Regions from separate parts of the Serratia sp. C2(1) genome, predicted to be linked through region 1. Evidence: predicted binding sites of a transcription regulator. Region 1 holds the regulator's gene; each other region holds the start of a gene.
What was found. The regulator CRP, encoded in region 1, controls carbon source genes, mostly activating them, when cyclic AMP is high. The targets are predictions, from matches to a motif close to ATGTGANNNNNNTCACAT.

Region 2: the regulator CRP is predicted to act here: its motif matches at 1,736-1,753, upstream of V2S86_RS03035 (sugar transporter).
Region 3: the regulator CRP is predicted to act here: its motif matches at 2,173-2,190, upstream of V2S86_RS07630 (maltoporin).
Region 4: the regulator CRP is predicted to act here: its motif matches at 2,643-2,660, upstream of V2S86_RS00110 (2-hydroxycarboxylate transporter family protein).

Annotation. Positions count from the first base shown of each region.
Region 1 is NZ_JAZFBA010000006.1:27,154-31,197, reverse strand. Features, by position in the region: gene argD (bifunctional acetylornithine/succinyldiaminopimelate transaminase) at 1-149, shown strand, start outside; gene V2S86_RS22800 (YccS/YhfK family putative transporter) at 188-2,263, opposite strand; gene crp (cAMP-activated global transcriptional regulator CRP) at 2,318-2,950, opposite strand; gene V2S86_RS22790 (OsmC family protein) at 3,330-3,737, shown strand; gene V2S86_RS22785 (phosphoribulokinase) at 3,783-4,044, opposite strand, start outside.
Region 2 is NZ_JAZFBA010000001.1:658,399-662,442, forward strand. Features, by position in the region: gene V2S86_RS03020 (ABC transporter ATP-binding protein) at 1-60, shown strand, start outside; gene V2S86_RS03025 (ABC transporter ATP-binding protein) at 57-773, shown strand; gene V2S86_RS03030 (aspartyl/asparaginyl beta-hydroxylase domain-containing protein) at 812-1,498, opposite strand; gene V2S86_RS03035 (sugar transporter) at 1,814-3,001, shown strand; gene V2S86_RS03040 (NAD(P)H-dependent oxidoreductase) at 3,093-3,686, opposite strand; gene V2S86_RS03045 (AraC family transcriptional regulator) at 3,883-4,044, shown strand, end outside.
Region 3 is NZ_JAZFBA010000001.1:1,641,012-1,645,055, reverse strand. Features, by position in the region: gene V2S86_RS07640 (beta-galactosidase) at 1-281, shown strand, start outside; gene V2S86_RS07635 (PTS transporter subunit EIIB) at 351-671, shown strand; gene V2S86_RS07630 (maltoporin) at 816-2,081, opposite strand; gene V2S86_RS07625 (LacI family DNA-binding transcriptional regulator) at 2,349-3,422, shown strand; gene V2S86_RS07620 (TetR/AcrR family transcriptional regulator) at 3,455-4,044, opposite strand, start outside.
Region 4 is NZ_JAZFBA010000001.1:21,612-25,655, forward strand. Features, by position in the region: gene V2S86_RS00100 (response regulator) at 28-714, opposite strand; gene V2S86_RS00105 (sensor histidine kinase) at 766-2,391, opposite strand; gene V2S86_RS00110 (2-hydroxycarboxylate transporter family protein) at 2,717-4,044, shown strand, end outside.

The DNA of each region.
Region 1 (4,044 bases):
TCACCGCCGCCGCCGCGCGTGGGCTGATGATCCTCAATGCCGGTCCTAATGTGATCCGCTTTGCCCCTTCTCTGGTCGTGGAACTGAAAGACATCGACGATGGCATGGCGCTGTTTGAGCTGGCGGTGCAGGACGTGATTAACGCTTAATCCCATCTCGGGATGACAAGGGGCGCCGCAGGGCGCCCTTATTGATCGCGCAGTTTGCGTTTCAGCCAGATGCCGTGATGCGGGCGCTGGCGCCAGGCCAGCGATGAAATGGTGTGCATGACGCTCAGGTGGGACAGAATACGGCGCAGGTGGCGCTCCATCTCGGTGACCGGCATTTCCGGGCGTAAATCCGGTGGCTGCATGATGCTGTTGCTGCCGCTCGGCCCGTCGTATTCCAGCCGCTGCTGGCAGCTTTGCAGCGCGATCTCGCAGGTTTGCAGATACTCCTGCGCCAGCTTTGGCGTCAGCATATAGTGCTCGCGCGCCAGAATGGTCATGGCGTTCAGGTGTTCGACAATAAATTGACTGTGCGTCACCCACAGGCGCATATCTGCCAGATAGCTGGATTCAAACCCCGGCTCCTGCATCGCCTGGTTAAGCGAAGTGAACAGCGCGTTGTGCGCCTGGTTCACCTGCATGCGCGCGTAAGCCAGCGCGCTGGGATCGGGTTCCTGCTCTTCCAGCAGCAGGCGAAGCGCCTGTTGATCTTTCTCCAGCGCCTGATGAGCGTTCTTGCGCAGCAGGCCGCTTTGCCACTGTGGCCACAGCCAGATGGTGCCGCCGAACACCAACACGCAGCCGATCAGGGTGTCGATCAGGCGAGGGATCAGGAAATGCGTGCCGTTCAGCGCCAGCAGTTGCAGGGTATAGACCGCCGTCACCGTAAAGCCGATCACCGCCAATCCGTAGTTTTTACGCGAAACCAGATAGGCCGCCAGCGTAATGACCAACATCACGCTCAGGGTAGCGCTCTCGGGCATCTGCAACTGCAGCAACCCGGCGGCGATCACCAGCCCGGCCAATGTGCCGAGCGCACGGTGCTGGATGCGCACCCGGGTGGCGTTGTAGCCGTTCTGGCTCACCAGCATGATGGTCAGCAGGATCCAGTAAGGTTTTGGCAGGTTGAACACCATACCCAGGCTGCTGCCCGCCGCCAGCATCACCCCCAGACGGGCCGCATTGCGCAGGGCGTTGGATTTGAACGACAGGTAGCTGAACAGCGCCGGCCAGAACGGCAGGCGGCTTTGATTGGCCATCAGATCGCGGCGGTATAACGGATGCTGGGTGCGCAGCAGGCGAGCGATACGGCTGAAGTGGTAGTAGCAGAACTGACCCACCGGGTTGTCGGGGTGTTGTGCGGCCACTTTCTCCAGGGCGGCCAGCTCGTGGGTCATACTGAAGCGCTGGGAGTATTGATGGTAGAGAATATCGTGCGCCACCGTGCGCAGCCGGCCGGCAATCACCTGCGCATTGCGGCGGATAATCGCCTCGGCCTGGCTCTGCTCCACCAGCTTTTGCACTTCTTCCGGCAGGTGCAGGCTGACGGTAATGTGCTCCTGCAAATCCAGCGCGACCTGAAAGGTCCGTTGCAGGCGTTTTTGCTCGAGATTATTGGCGTGCGGCAAAAAGTTAAGCTGCTGATACAGCAGGCTGATCAGGTCCATCACTTTTTGCTGGCGCACCAGCAGCGGCGGTAACGCAGTTTGCGGATCGGTATGTTGGGTCAACAGGGAATACTTGGCTTCGAAGTAGTCCGCCAGTTCCAGATAAAGCTGGCTCAGCGATTCGCGCATCGGCTGTTCTTTCCACAGCTTGAACCAGAACCAGGTGAACAGGCCGTACCAGGCTGTCCCCACCCCATACAGCAAGGGGGCGTACCACAGCGGCACCGTGCCGGCCATGCTGAGCGTAAAAATGGCGGCGATCAACGCGGCGGGGAGCAGGCGGGCATGCAACGGGCTGATTTCGCCGCTGACGCCGAGCAGCAGGGCCAGGCCGAGCATTAACGCCGGCAGCGGCAGTTGCCATAGCAACGCCTGCTGCAGCAACAGGCTGCTGAGTGCGAACAGTGAGCCGCCGACGATCAGGCGTTTGAAAAAACGTTTGTGGGGCGTGTCCAGCCCGGCGATGTTACAGCAGGCGGGAACCAGGGAAAACAGCAGGCCGAGTTGCAGGTGGCCAATCAGCAGGCCAAGGAGCACCGGCAGACACAGCACCAGCGTTTGCCGCAGTGCGTAATTGACTTCCGGGTGGTAAATCAGTCGACGCCACATGGTCGGTCGGGGCATAAAAAAACGGCGCGAATCATCGCGCCGTTTTTTCAGTGATTAACGCGTGCCGTAAACGACAATGGTTTTGCCGTGGGCGGAGATCAGGTTTTGATCTTCCAGCATTTTCAGAATGCGGCCGACGGTTTCACGTGAGCAACCGACGATCTGGCCAATTTCCTGGCGGGTGATTTTGATCTGCATGCCGTCTGGGTGAGTCATGGCATCGGGCTGTTTCGCCAGGTTCAGCAGCGTTTGCGCGATGCGGCCGGTAACGTCCAGGAAGGCGAGGTTACCCACTTTCTCTGAGGTCACTTGCAGGCGGCTTGCCATCTGCGCTGACAGGCGCATCAGGATGTCCGGGTTGACCTGAATCAGCTGGCGGAATTTCTTGTAAGAAATCTCAGCCACTTCACAGGCGGTCTTCGCCCTGACCCAGGCGCTACGCTCCTGGCCTTCTTCAAATAATCCAAGCTCGCCGATGAAATCCCCCTGGTTAAGGTAGGACAGGATCATCTCTTTACCTTCTTCATCTTTAATCAGCACCGCGACGGAGCCTTTTACGATGTAGTAAAGCGTTTCGGCTTTTTCACCTTGGTGAATCAGCGTACTTTTGGATGGATATTTGTGGATATGGCAATGAGACAGGAACCATTCGAGTGTAGGGTCTGTTTGCGGTTTGCCGAGAACCATTCGCTGTTATCCTCTGTTGTTATCGCTGCCTTGTGTCACAGGGGTCAGAGTTCCCTGTAAAACGTGCTGTCGCCGTTGTTTTAAGGGTGGCTGGCAGCAGGTTTTGAGGCGTGTCATAAATATACGCTGTCGCTCTAGCATATTAACTTGCCGGGAGAGCTGCAAGCTACATTCTATTAACATACCGGTAAAGGAGCCTTTCTCTGGGAGTTTCCCTGAAATCAGTGTCCCGGAAAGATTTATTGCGGCTCTGTTTGTAGCACAGAGTGAGGCGGGTGTCTCGTGTTGTCTTGCTCGCGCATGATTAGCATCAGGTTCCGTTGCCAGTTTCTATGCGAAAGCGTACCCTGATTTTAAGAAATTAACCGGAGTGACCAGCATGCAGGCAAGAGTTAAGTGGGTAGAAGGGTTGACGTTTCTGGGTGAATCCGCGTCCGGCCATCAGGTATTGATGGATGGCAATGCCGGCGATAAAGCGCCCAGCCCAATGGAAATGGTGCTGATGTCGGTGGGCGGATGCAGCGCTATCGACGTGGTGTCGATCCTGAAAAAAGGGCGGAATGACGTGCGCGATTGCGAGGTGAAACTGACCTCCGAACGGCGTGAAGAAGCGCCGCGCGTATTTACCCATATCAACCTGCATTTTATCGTGACCGGTAAAGATCTGACCGACAAGATCGTTGAACGTGCGGTGAACCTCTCCGCCGAGAAATATTGCTCGGTATCGCTGATGCTGAACAAGGCCGCCAGCGTGACCCACAGCTTTGAAATCCGCGACGTGGCGTAAAACGCAAGAATTTAGGGGCGCGGCCTGCCGCCGCGCTCCGGCCCATTACTCGATTTTTTTGCCTTCCAGCAGTTGCTGCACCAGCGGCGCCATGATCAGCTCCATCGCCAGCCCCATCTTGCCGCCCGGCACGACCAGCGTATTGATGTGCGAGATAAACGAGCCTTGCAGCATTGCCAGCAGATAAGGGAAATCGATCTGATCCAGCCCACGGAAATGAATCACCACGAAGCTTTCATCCAGTGAAGGAATGGCTTTGGCGGCGAACGGGTTGGAGGTATCGACCGTCGGCACGCGCTGGAAGTTG
Region 2 (4,044 bases), on a different contig from region 1:
CATAACGATACGGTGATAGCCGCTTACCTTGGTGCGGATGAAGAGGAGCTGGCGGGATGAGCAACGCGATGTTGGAGTTTCGCGACGTAGACGTGTTTTATGGCCCGATTCAGGCGTTGCAGCAGGTGTCGTTGCAGGTGAACGAAGGGGAAACCGTCGCGCTGATCGGCGCCAACGGCGCGGGGAAATCCACGCTGCTGATGTCGATTTTCGGCCAGCCGCGGATCAGCGGCGGGCAGATCTTGTTTCGCGGCGAGGATATCAGCCGGCGTTCCACCCATTACGTGGCCAGTAGCGGCATCGCCCAGGCACCCGAAGGGCGGCGTATTTTCCCGGATATGAGCGTGGAGGAAAACCTGCTGATGGGCACCATTACCCTTGGCAACCGCTATGTGGATGAAGATTTGCAGCGCATGTTCGATCTGTTCCCGCGCCTGAAAGAACGGCGCAACCAGCGTGCGATGACCATGTCCGGCGGCGAGCAGCAGATGTTGGCCATCGCCCGCGCGCTGATGAGCCGGCCGAAGCTGTTGCTGCTGGACGAGCCGAGCCTGGGGCTGGCGCCGATTATCGTCAAACAGATCTTCAGTATTCTGCGCGAACTGACCCGTGGCGGCATGACGCTGTTTCTGGTGGAACAAAATGCCAACCATGCGCTGAAACTGTCCGATCGCGGCTATGTGATGGTCAACGGCCAAATTCGCCTGACCGGCAGCGGTGCGGAGTTGTTGAGCAATCAGGAGGTGAGGAAAGCCTATCTGGGCGGGGTTTGAACCGTCGGGCCGGGGCAGGGAAGCTCCCGGCCATCGATTTAGAACTGGCGCTGGATCCAGCGCACGTTCAGCCGCACCAGCGCGATGATGCCGCTGGACAACATGCGCAGGCCGGCAGGCAAATCGCGGCGGCGAATATCCAGCAGCAGCACGGTGCGCACGTCCTCGCTGTCATTCCACACTTCGTGTTCGAAGGTGTCATCCCACAGCATAAATTCCCCCTCGTTCAACCGGTATTCGCGCCCATCGACTTTCAGCACCGCTGCGGGAACGCCGTCGGCCCGTTTGGGCATCGACAGCACCAGATAACCGCGCAGAATGCCGCGAAACGGGCCACGGTGCGCCGGCACCTGCTTGCCGGGTGCCAGGAAGGACAGCGAGGCGGAAAGCACGTCCGGCGAGGTGGCGATCAACCCGGCCAGCGTCGGGCAGCGTTCAAGATTGCGGGTTATCGGCTGGCCATAGGCCTGCATGATAAACATCCGCCAGTCGCGCGCATCGTTGGCGGAGATCGACGCCTGTTCGCTCATGATTTCGTGAAAACGCGGGATATTGCGCAGATCCTGGGCAACGCTCAGTGCCTCGTCACGTATCTGCGGCCAGGCGGCGGTAAAACGTTGTGCGTCGGGGAACAGGCGATCGCTGTCGAGCACCGGCGCGCCGGTGATGCGGCGATCGTAAATATCGCGTAACCGCAGCACTGCCCAATCATAGATAAATGACATGGTGTCCTCGTTAAATAAGATGCGACTGCCGGGAGATCAACAACGGTGAGAAAAAGGGTATAGGTTCAACAGATTAGCACAGCCTTTCGCCATGCGGGAGTGGCAGTGGCCAGCGATGAGACCGGAAGGGGGAAACAGGGGATCGGCCCGACAGATTTACCGGCAACAGGCGTTCCTGTCCGGCAGCAAACCAGGTACCGGCCTGAGCCCGTTGTCGAAAAATACAGCACAATAAAAATGTGACGCATATCGCATTTTAATCGGCAGTTGGTTAAAATATCGCTACTGCTCGCACCTGTTCGGACCCCGTTAAATATGGAACACACCCACGTCTCGCGCTCGACCGCCTGGTTGCGCGTGGTTGTCCTCGCCATTTCGGCCTTTATCTTCAATACCACCGAGTTTATTCCGGTCGGGCTATTGAGCGATATCGCCCAAAGCTTCTCGATGCAAACCGAGCAGGTCGGGCTGATCATCACGATTTACGCCTGGATCGTCGCCGCCGCCTCATTGGTGTGCATGCTGCTGACCAGCAAGATTGAGCGCCGCAAACTGCTGATCGGGGTGTTTGTTCTGTTTATCGCCAGCCATGTGTTGACCGCCGTGGCATGGAACTTCACCACGCTGGTGATTTCCCGTGCCGGGGTCGCGCTGGCCCACTCGGTCTTCTGGTCGATCACCGCCTCGCTGGCGATTCGTGTAGCGCCGGCAGGCAAGAAAGCGCACGCGTTGAGCATGCTGGCGGGCGGCACCGCGCTGGCGATGGTGCTTGGCCTGCCGTTGGGGCGCATCGTCGGCCAGTTGCTGGGGTGGCGCATGACCTTTATCGGCATCGCGGTCTGCGCCACCTTCGCGCTGGCGCTGCTGTGGCGCCTGTTGCCGGTACTGAAAAGCGAGCATTCCGGCTCCCTGGCCAGCGTGCCGGTGCTGTTTAAGCGCCCGGCGCTGGTTCGCCTGTATATGCTGACCATTATCGTGGTGACGGCGCATTTTACCGCCTACAGCTATATCGAACCCTTTATCCAGACCGTGGCCGGGCTGTCGGAAAACTTCACCACCCTGATGCTGTTGTTGTTCGGGGCCGCCGGCATTTTCGGCAGCCTGTTGTTCAGCCGCTTCAGCGAACGTTTCCCGTCGGGCTTTTTCATCGGTGCCATCGCATTGTTGATGTTGAGCCTGTTACTGCTGCTGCCGGCCTCCGGTGACGAAACCCACCTGACGCTGCTGTTTGCGGTATGGGGCGTGGCGATCATGGCGATTGGCCTGTCGATGCAGGCCAAGGTGTTGAACCTGGCGCCGGATGCCACCGACGTCGCGATGTCAATCTACTCCGGGTTGTACAATTTCGGTATCGGCGCCGGTGCGCTGCTGGGCAATCAGGTCAGCCTGCACCTGGGCATGGGCAATATCGGCTTTGTCGGCGCGCCGCTGGCGCTGATTGCTCTGGGCTGGTGCCTGTTCAGCTTCTATCGCAGCGAGCGTTTATTGCAGCATCGGGCCTGAAAACAAAAAGCCCGCTTAAGTTGCCTTAAGCGGGGATTGCGGCAGAGATCGCCGGCGGTCGAAAATGATGAAGCGGGAAATGCGGCGCTGCTTAGCCGAATGCGTTCGTCAGGTGCTGTTTCAGCCGTTCTATGTCATTGCTGATGTCCGGGGATTTGATCACGTCGAAACAGGAGAAGGCGGGAAGGATATCGACGCCGCAGAATTTATAATTGGCGGTATTGCTGACGAAGATGTCATCGACGGATTTGCCGGCGAAGAGCTGCTGATTATTATCGTCAAAGGCCTGCTGCGGGGCGTTCCAGGTTAACGACAGCATGTATTTTTTGCCCTGCATTTTTCCGCCGCTGCCGTATTGCCGGTCCGGGTCCTGGCGGGTTCTGCCGTCATCGATCAGCATGCTCTGTTGCATCAACCCGGCGGTAAAGACCTCGTCGACATATTTTTTGTAGATCCAGGGCGTGCCGAACCAGTAGACCGGCGATTGCAGGATAATGATATCGGCCCAGAGGTGCTTTCTCACCTCTTCGGCAATATCGTAACCTTGCTCGATAGCGGTCTGCTGCACTTTATGGCCGCGCGTTTCCATCTCGTCGCGGATCACGCCGAGCAGGGTCGCATTTAAACCGCCTGACGAGATACCTTCGTATAACTGGTGCGTGTTGATTATCAGAACGTTTTTCATAATTGAACCTGTGTGATGGGAAGGGCCAAGAGGATGTCTCGATGGCGAACAGTATCGCCGGAACAAGGTACGAAGCGCTTGCCGGATTCGATTCAATTCTTGCCTGATTCAACGGATTGGCATTGATACCTGCAATAAGGGGACGGCGAGATGATAGACTTTTTGCTGACCCTTTTTCGTTGCGAGAGCGAACCCAATGCTGACCCTCACCAGAGCGAACAACGCGACGCTGGCCAGTCTGGTGGCGAAGATTGCCGATGCCGATGGAGATTACCCTACCGGCATACCTGCACTGACGATTTACCGCAGAAATGCCGTCACGACGCCGATGCCCTGTATCTACGGGCTGGGGTTGGGG
Region 3 (4,044 bases), on a different contig from region 1:
CTTCGCGCAACGATGCCTCTTTCCAGCGCGATTTCTTTATGGCGATAGCGCAAGAACTGGCGTTGCCGCGCGCACTGGATACCCTATTGCCGCCGGCCGTGACCGCACAGCGGCGCACCGACGGGGAATCCGAGTTTATTATCGTGCAAAACTACAGCGACAAGGCAAAAGCCGTGGCGCTGCCTGCGGTGTATGTCGATATGTCGGATGCGGCGACCTTGCAGGGCGAAATGACTCTGGCCCCTTGGGGCTGCCGCATATTGACCCGCAAGTTGGCCTAGTTTCTTCCCCTTGCGCCCGTTCAGTCGAACGGGCGTTTTTTTACGCCCGTATCTTATGAGGAAATAACCATGGTCAGTTTAAAAGCCTTTACGCATTATTTCTCGCACCCGAAATCGCCGGTGGAAGATAATAACGTCGATATGCCGTTTTTAGAAACGCTGATGCGGCATCTGGGCGGCCGAGAAAATATCCGGCATGTCGATGCCTGTATTACCCGCTTGCGCGTGACGGTGGTGGATTTAGCCAAAGTCGATACGGAAGGTTTGCAGCAGTCGGGCGCGTTGGGGGTCATTATTATTGGTCAGGAGGTTCACGCGATATTTGGCAAGCAGTCGGATAATTTGCGTAAATTATTGGCGGAACGGTTCTCGGTTAATCATCAGGAATAAAAAATAATGGGTAACCACCCAAGGGTGGTTACCCATGGACGACAGCAACCGGAGAGCGTCGTCAAAGACACAGGAGATAATGATGAGAGAAAGTTAAGGTCTGCCAATAAGCCAAGAGTCGTTATTTACCCTGGGGCATGCCTGTTACCACCAGGCTTCAACCTGCACGCCAAAGTTCCAGGTATTGCTGGCGGTGCCGTCCTTGAATGAATTGCCTTGCTCTGAATCATTGAGATAGGAGGCATATACGCGCAATTCAGGGCGGGACATGAATTCCGGCCCATCCGCCAGCCCCAGCGCCAGCGTGTATTTCTCGCCGCCTTGCTTGTAATGGCTGCCGTCTTTGTGGTCATCTTTCTGGTAGAAAGCGCCGGCTTCGCCAATGCCGCGCACGTACTGCGTGAACTGGTACTGCGCCCGGCCCACCAGAGAGATCAGGTTGCTTTTGTCGATCGCATCGCTGAGGTCGTTGGCCGAACCCCAGGTCAACACGTGGTTAAGGGAGAACTTATCGGTAATCGGGATCAGCCCGGTATTGATCACCCGATAACCGGTGGCATCGCGGGTATTGTTCCAGACGTCATACCAACCGCCGCCCTGGGACACCATGTTCTGCGCCAGACCTTTGGTAGCGTACTGCAACACCAATTTGTTATAGCCGCCCAGCATGTCCTGGCTGATCTCGCCGGTCAGCATCACGCCGTTTTCTGCGTCATACAGGCCGCCGTACTCTTTTTGCTTGTTGGTCGGGTTCGGCATCGCATAGTCGATACCAAACTCGGTCCAGGCACCGGTCCACGGCTTCCAGCCGGCATAGCGCAGGTCGATATAGTTGATGTTGAGGTCGTTATCGTTGTCGACACGGTAGTCCACGTCGTTGCCGTCACCGCGGATCCAGGCCACGGAGATGGCGCCCGGCCCGAAGGAGAGGTTTTCCACGCCGGCACCGGCGCCGGATATGTTCCAGTATTTGGTATCTATGATGTGCAGGTCATGGCGCTGATAGTAGCGCTTGCCGCCCCAAATCACCGCGTTCGGGTCGCCCGGGATCAGCCCCTTGATTTGCAGATTAAGCTGACGCAACCCGAATTCGGCGTCATCCCCCAGCGTGGTTTCGCTGTCGTTCGAGCCGTCCGATACCATGCTGACCATAGTGTCGAGATAGAAGCTGACGTCGTTCTTTTTGTAGACTTCACTGCCCAGTTCGATTTCACCGTAGGTATCGGACTCGTTGCCCAGACGGCCAATTTTGTTTTTCTGCCATTCTTCTAATCCACCATCCTGCGATACGCCGACCCCGGAACGCAGGTAGCCATGGAAATCGATCCCTGGGGTCTCGACGGCAAAGGCGACCGGTGAGGAAAGCGCCATCGCCAAAGCGACAGACAATGTGCGTAGTCTTGTTTTCATGTATGCCTCATTATGTTTTTTGTATTACGTTCACATCCACGCAGCAATAGAATGGCTAATCATGACAACAAACAATCGCATTGTTGATTTATTGTGATTTAGTGCAAATAAAACAGCGGGATTTGTAACGGTTAGTGAGAGGGATCACTAAGACATGGCATGTGAACGAATAACTTTTTTGGAAATTTGATGGATGTGATCGGGGTAACTATGCGGTGAGGAGGGGGCCTGTTACAATCAGTTCAGAGCAATCACAGGGAACGGATTATGAAGTCGAAAAGCACCACGTTAGAGGATGTTGCCCGTCATGCCGGCGTGTCTTACCAGACGGTTTCACGGGTGCTGAACAAGTCGGCCAATGTCTCTGAAGCCACGCGTCGCAAGGTCGAGCAATCCATTGAATTGCTCAGGTACGTGCCCAATCGCCTGGCGCAGCAGTTGGTGGGCAAACAGAGCCGAACGGTGGGGCTGGTCACCATCTCCCTGGCTCTGCATGCCCCTTCGCAGGTGGCGGCGGCGGTAAAACGTTACGCCAATGCGGAAGGTTATCAGGTACTGATTTCAATGATCGATGAGAACGTCAATCATGGCATACAGGACTCGATCAACGATCTCAAATCGCAGCGGGTAGAAAAGGTTATCATCAACGTACCGCTGGAGACGACGGCAGCGGAAAAAATTGCCGCCGACAACGATGACATTACCTGCCTGTTCCTCGACGTTGACCCTTACAGTTCCGTGTTTAACGTTTCTTTCAACCCGGCGGACGGCACCCGCGCCAGCGTCAAGTATTTATACGAACTGGGGCACCGCGACTTTGCCTTGCTGGCTGGGCCGCAATATTCCATTTCGGCCAATCTGCGGCTCAAGAACTGGCAGGAGGCGCTGCAGGATTATGGCCTGACGCCGGTCACGGTGCTGCACGGCAACTGGGACGCGCAAAGCGGTTACGCCGGCGCATTGCAGATGCTGCGCGAGACCCCGCATTTCTCGGCGGTGCTGGTGGGGAATGACCAAATGGCGCTCGGGCTGCTAAGCGCTTTCCATCAGAACCAACTGCCGATACCGGGGCAAAAGTCGGTGATTGGCTATGACGATGCTTATGAAAGCGCCTTCTTCTACCCGGCGTTGACCACCGTCTCGCTGGATCTGGATTTACAGGGCAAGGAAGCGGTCAGGAAGGTGCTCAATACCAGCGAGAGCGAGCCGTCTCGCGCGTCATCGATTTTGTCGGCAAAGCTGGTGATCCGTAATTCCACCGGGCCGCGCGAGCATAACGACAAGGACTTGAAGCAGATTGCCGAACAGCTGCGTCTGCTGGCGCAACGCCTGGAGCAGTGATCGCGGCCAGGCGTTGTTCGACATCGGTATTGTCAGGCTCCGGTGTTTGCGTCCCAAACCGCCAGCAAGGGCGTGATGGCGCTATCGAGCACCGCATGGCTGACGCCGTCGCGCGCCAACGTCGAAACGCCCAGCAGGAAACTGTCGAACAAGGTGGCGATGGCGGCAGCGTCGGTATCCCTGGCCAGTTCGCCGCCGGCAATGCCTCTTTTGATGCAGTGAATAAAACCGTTCAGCGTACGCCGGCGCGAATCGGCAAGCGGTTTCAGCACCGCCGAGTGCTCCTCCGCACCGCCTGACATGACGCCCAAGGCGACCATGCACCCCTTGGGATGTTGATCCTCACACTGCATCTTCACCGAGCGGCGCAGCGAGGTTTCAATCGCCACTCTGGGGGGTAACGAGTCATCCCAGAGCGCATCATTGACCCGCCCATAGCTGTTGAGATAGCAGGCTACCGCTTCTCTGAACAGCGCCTCTTTCGAACCAAAGGCGGCATAAAAGCTGGGCGCGGTAATGCCGCCGCCAATCTGCGCTTTAAGCTGAGCCAAAGACGTGGCCTCATACCCATGTTGCCAAAACAGATGCAATGCCTGCTGAACGGCCTCGTCGCGGTCGAACC
Region 4 (4,044 bases), on a different contig from region 1:
CCCTTTATATGACAGCCATATTGCAGCTTAAGCTTTGCGATACAGGCGGCGCGGATGGCCGATATTGCCGTACATCATCTCCACGCGCACGAATTGGCTGGCGACGCAGTATTCCAGGTAACGTCGGGCGGTGGTTTTGCTGATGCCGACCTGCTCGACGACGTCTTCCACCGCGTGCGCGATCTCAGGCCGGTTGATAAACAGCGCCTGTACCAGCTCCAGCGTATTGGCTTCAATGCCTTTGGCGCTCGGTTCGCTGGAAAACTGTTTGGATTGCAGGTTATACAGCGCGTCGACGCTGCTCTGGTCTATCACTTTGAAGCTGCGCTGGGTTTGCACAAACTGCATAAAGCGCTCCAGCGAGTTACGCAGCCGCTTGTAGGACACCGGTTTGATGATGTAATCGAAGGCACCGTTGCGGATCGCCTGGCTGCAGGTATTCATATCGCTGGCGGCGGTAATAAAGATCACCGAACACCCGGGGTTTTTCACCGCCGGCTCTTCCATCAGTTCAATGCCCTGGCCGTCCGGCAGAAAGTTATCCAGCAGGATCAGCCGTGGCTGGTGCGCGTTGACGTTGGCCCTGGCTTCGGCCAGCGTGGCGGCATGAGCCACCACCCGCAGAGCAAAGTTCTGCTCGATGAACTCTGCGTGCAGCGTCGCCAGCTGCGGCTCATCTTCCACGATCAAAACGTCCAGTGCTTCGTGTTGCATAATCGGGTGCTCAAGACTGTTATAAGGTTTTAGGTCTTTATCCGTCGTCTTTCAAACCTCGGCATTGTTGCTTGCGGCTCGAAAGTCATAGGGGATAAATAAGGAAAATATGGCGCCGTGCGGATCGTTGTCCGACACTTCTATGCTGCCGTGCGCCTGTGCCACATGGCTGGCGACCAGATGCAGGCCGATACCGTGGTCGCCTTTGTCATCTTTGGTGGTGACGCCCTGCTCAAACAGCGTATCGCGCACCTCCGCCGCAATGCCGGTGCCGCGATCGGCCACTTCAATCACCAACTCATTGCTGCTGTCGCTGATATAGAGTTCTACCGCTTCGTGCGGCGCATCGCAATGCAGCGTAGCTTCTACCGCATTATCCAGCAAATTACCGATGATCGACATCAGTTCGGTTTCGTTCAGCGCCGCCGGGATCTGCCGCAGTTGGCAGGCGGGATCAAAGCGCAATTCGACGCCTTTTTCCTTCGCGCTGGAGTACTTGCCCAACAGCAAGCCGCACAGCGCGGCCGAACTGAAGCGCTGAGAGATGAAATCGAGGATCTCCTGTGCGCCTTCCGACTGAGCCTCTACATAACGGATTGCCTCGTCGTAACGCTGCATATGCAGTAATCCGGCGAGGGTAGCGGTCCAGTTCAGTTGTTCATGGCGCATAATGCGCAGGTTGTCGGCATAGCGCTTTACCTGGCTTAGCTGGCTGCTCAGGGTATTGATGTCATTTTTGTCGCGGAAACTGATCACCCAGCCTTGCAGCACATCTTCTTGCATGATGCGCACCCGGCTGGCGATCACCCGCACGTGGTTGAAGCGGCACACTTCATCGTGAGTGTCATGCCCCAGTTGCGACGCACCGAAGAAGTCCGGCTGCGACTGGATCACTTCGCCGATTTCACGGCCCATCAGGGTGCTGGCGGGTTGCCGCAGATCCAGCAGTTCGCGCGCCGCGTGGTTGATGGTGATGATCCGCAACTGGGGATCGACGGCAATAACGCCTTCATAGATCGCTTCCAGCAGGGCTTTTTGCTGGCGCACCAGCAACGCAATTTCTTTGGGCTCAAGCCAGAACATTTGGCGTTTTAAATTTTTCGATAGCAGCCAGGAAAAAATAAACAGGGCAATTAACAACAACACAATGGAACCGACGATCTGCGTCAGGGTTCGCGCATTCAAATTGTCGATATGTGACTTCAGATAGCCAACGGAAACAATGCCGATGACATGATTATTGTCATCCAGTATCGGTGCTTTGCTGCGCAATGAAATGCCGATGCCGCCTTTGCGGATCGAAATAATGCTTTTCCCTTCCAATACTTCTTTATTATCGCCGCCGACCATCGGCGTACCGAAGCGATCGGCGTATTCAGAATGGTAAAGATGCCTGGCGCGATTATCGCCGATGACAATATAACTGGCATCGCTGCTGGCGCGTATTTTCTTCATCAGCGCAGCGATTTGCCCAAGGTCGTTTTTTTCCACGGCGCTGACCAGGGAGGGGATCAAAGCAATCTCCCGCGCCTGTACCTGCGCCCGCACCCCAAGGTCGCGATGCAACTGGGCATCCAACTGATGGTAGGTATAGGCGCCAATCAGCGTCAGCAGCAGACAGGAGAAGGCGACCAGGCACAGGAAAAGCTTGATTTGAAATGAGAGTTTTACGCGCATGGCCTGGGTTCACCCTGAGAGATCCTGAGCGCTTACCCTATCATGAGTCATGATTAATGTAATATTGCGCTCGAGCAAGTTGTGATCGCAGACACGGGATTATACTTACCGGGTATCGCTATTCAACGGCTGCGATAAAACGGATAAATTTTAAATAAAAATAGCATTAACACCATTAACACCGCGCCATATTTTACATAATCCCAATTAACACCATAGAAACCATAACCACCATTAAAAACCCTTTTTAATTTTGAACAAAATCACAACAGATAATCCGTGCATTTCTCTATGATGGCCGAACAAACTAATAAGAGGCCAGATTATGAGCACAACAGATGATTCTTACCTCGTCGCCAAAGACAAAACGGCTGAAATACCGCTGAGAGAAAAATGGTGGCACATACTGGACAATTACAAAGTAGGGATTATTCCGTTACCGTTCTTTATTCTGGCCGGCGTACTTATTTTACTGGATTGCCTGGAGGGGAAATTACCGAGCGATATCGTGGTAATGGTCGCCACGCTGGCTTTCTTTGGCTTTGCCTGCGGCGAGTTTGGCAAACGCCTGCCGCTGATCGGCAAAATGGGAGCGGCGGCGATCTGCGCCACCTTTATTCCTTCCGCATTGGTGCATTATGGTCTGCTGCCGGACGTAGTGGTGGAATCGACCACCAAATTCTATAAATCGACCAATATTCTTTATCTCTATATCTGCTGCATTATTGTCGGCAGCATTATGAGCATGAACCGTCAGGTGCTGATTCAGGGCTTCCTGCGGATCTTCGCGCCCATGCTGTGCGGTGAGATTGTCGGCATGCTGGTGGGGATGGCGGTCGGTATGGCGCTTGGGCTGGAGCCGTTCCAGATCTTCTTCTTCCTGATCCTGCCGATCATGGCCGGTGGCGTCGGCGAAGGGGCTATACCGCTGTCGATGGGGTACGCGGCGATCCTGCATATGGAACAGGGCGTGGCGCTGGGCCGTATTCTGCCGATCGTCATGCTCGGCAGCCTGACCGCCATTATCCTTGCCGGCCTGCTCAACCAGCTCGGCAAACGCTATCCGCACCTGACCGGCGAAGGCAGCCTGATGCCAAGCAAACAGGGTGACGGCGATATGGCCGCCGTGGATAAAATCAGCGGCAAGGTGGATGTCAGCACCATTGCCTGCGGCGCGTTGTTGGCTATTTTGCTGTACATGGTGGGGATGTTGCTGCACCGCATGATTGGTCTGCCTGCACCGGTCGGCATGCTGTTTGCCGCCGTAGCGGTGAAGCTGGCGCACGGCGTGTCGCCGCGCATTCAGGAAGGTTCGCAGGTGGTGTATAAATTTTTCCGCACCGCAGTGACCTATCCGATTCTGTTTGCCGTCGGCGTGGCGATCACCCCGTGGCAGGAACTGGTGAATGCCTTCACCCTGCAGAACCTGGTGGTGATTGTCAGCACCGTCTGCGCGCTGGTGGCGACCGGCTTCTTCGTCGGCAAGAAAATTGGCATGCATCCCATTGATGTGGCGATTGTCTCCTGCTGCCAGAGCGGGCAGGGCGGCACCGGTGACGTCGCCATTCTTACCGCCGGCAACCGCATGTCGCTGATGCCGTTTGCCCAGATTGCTACCCGTATCGGCGGCGCGATTAACGTTTCGCTCTCCCT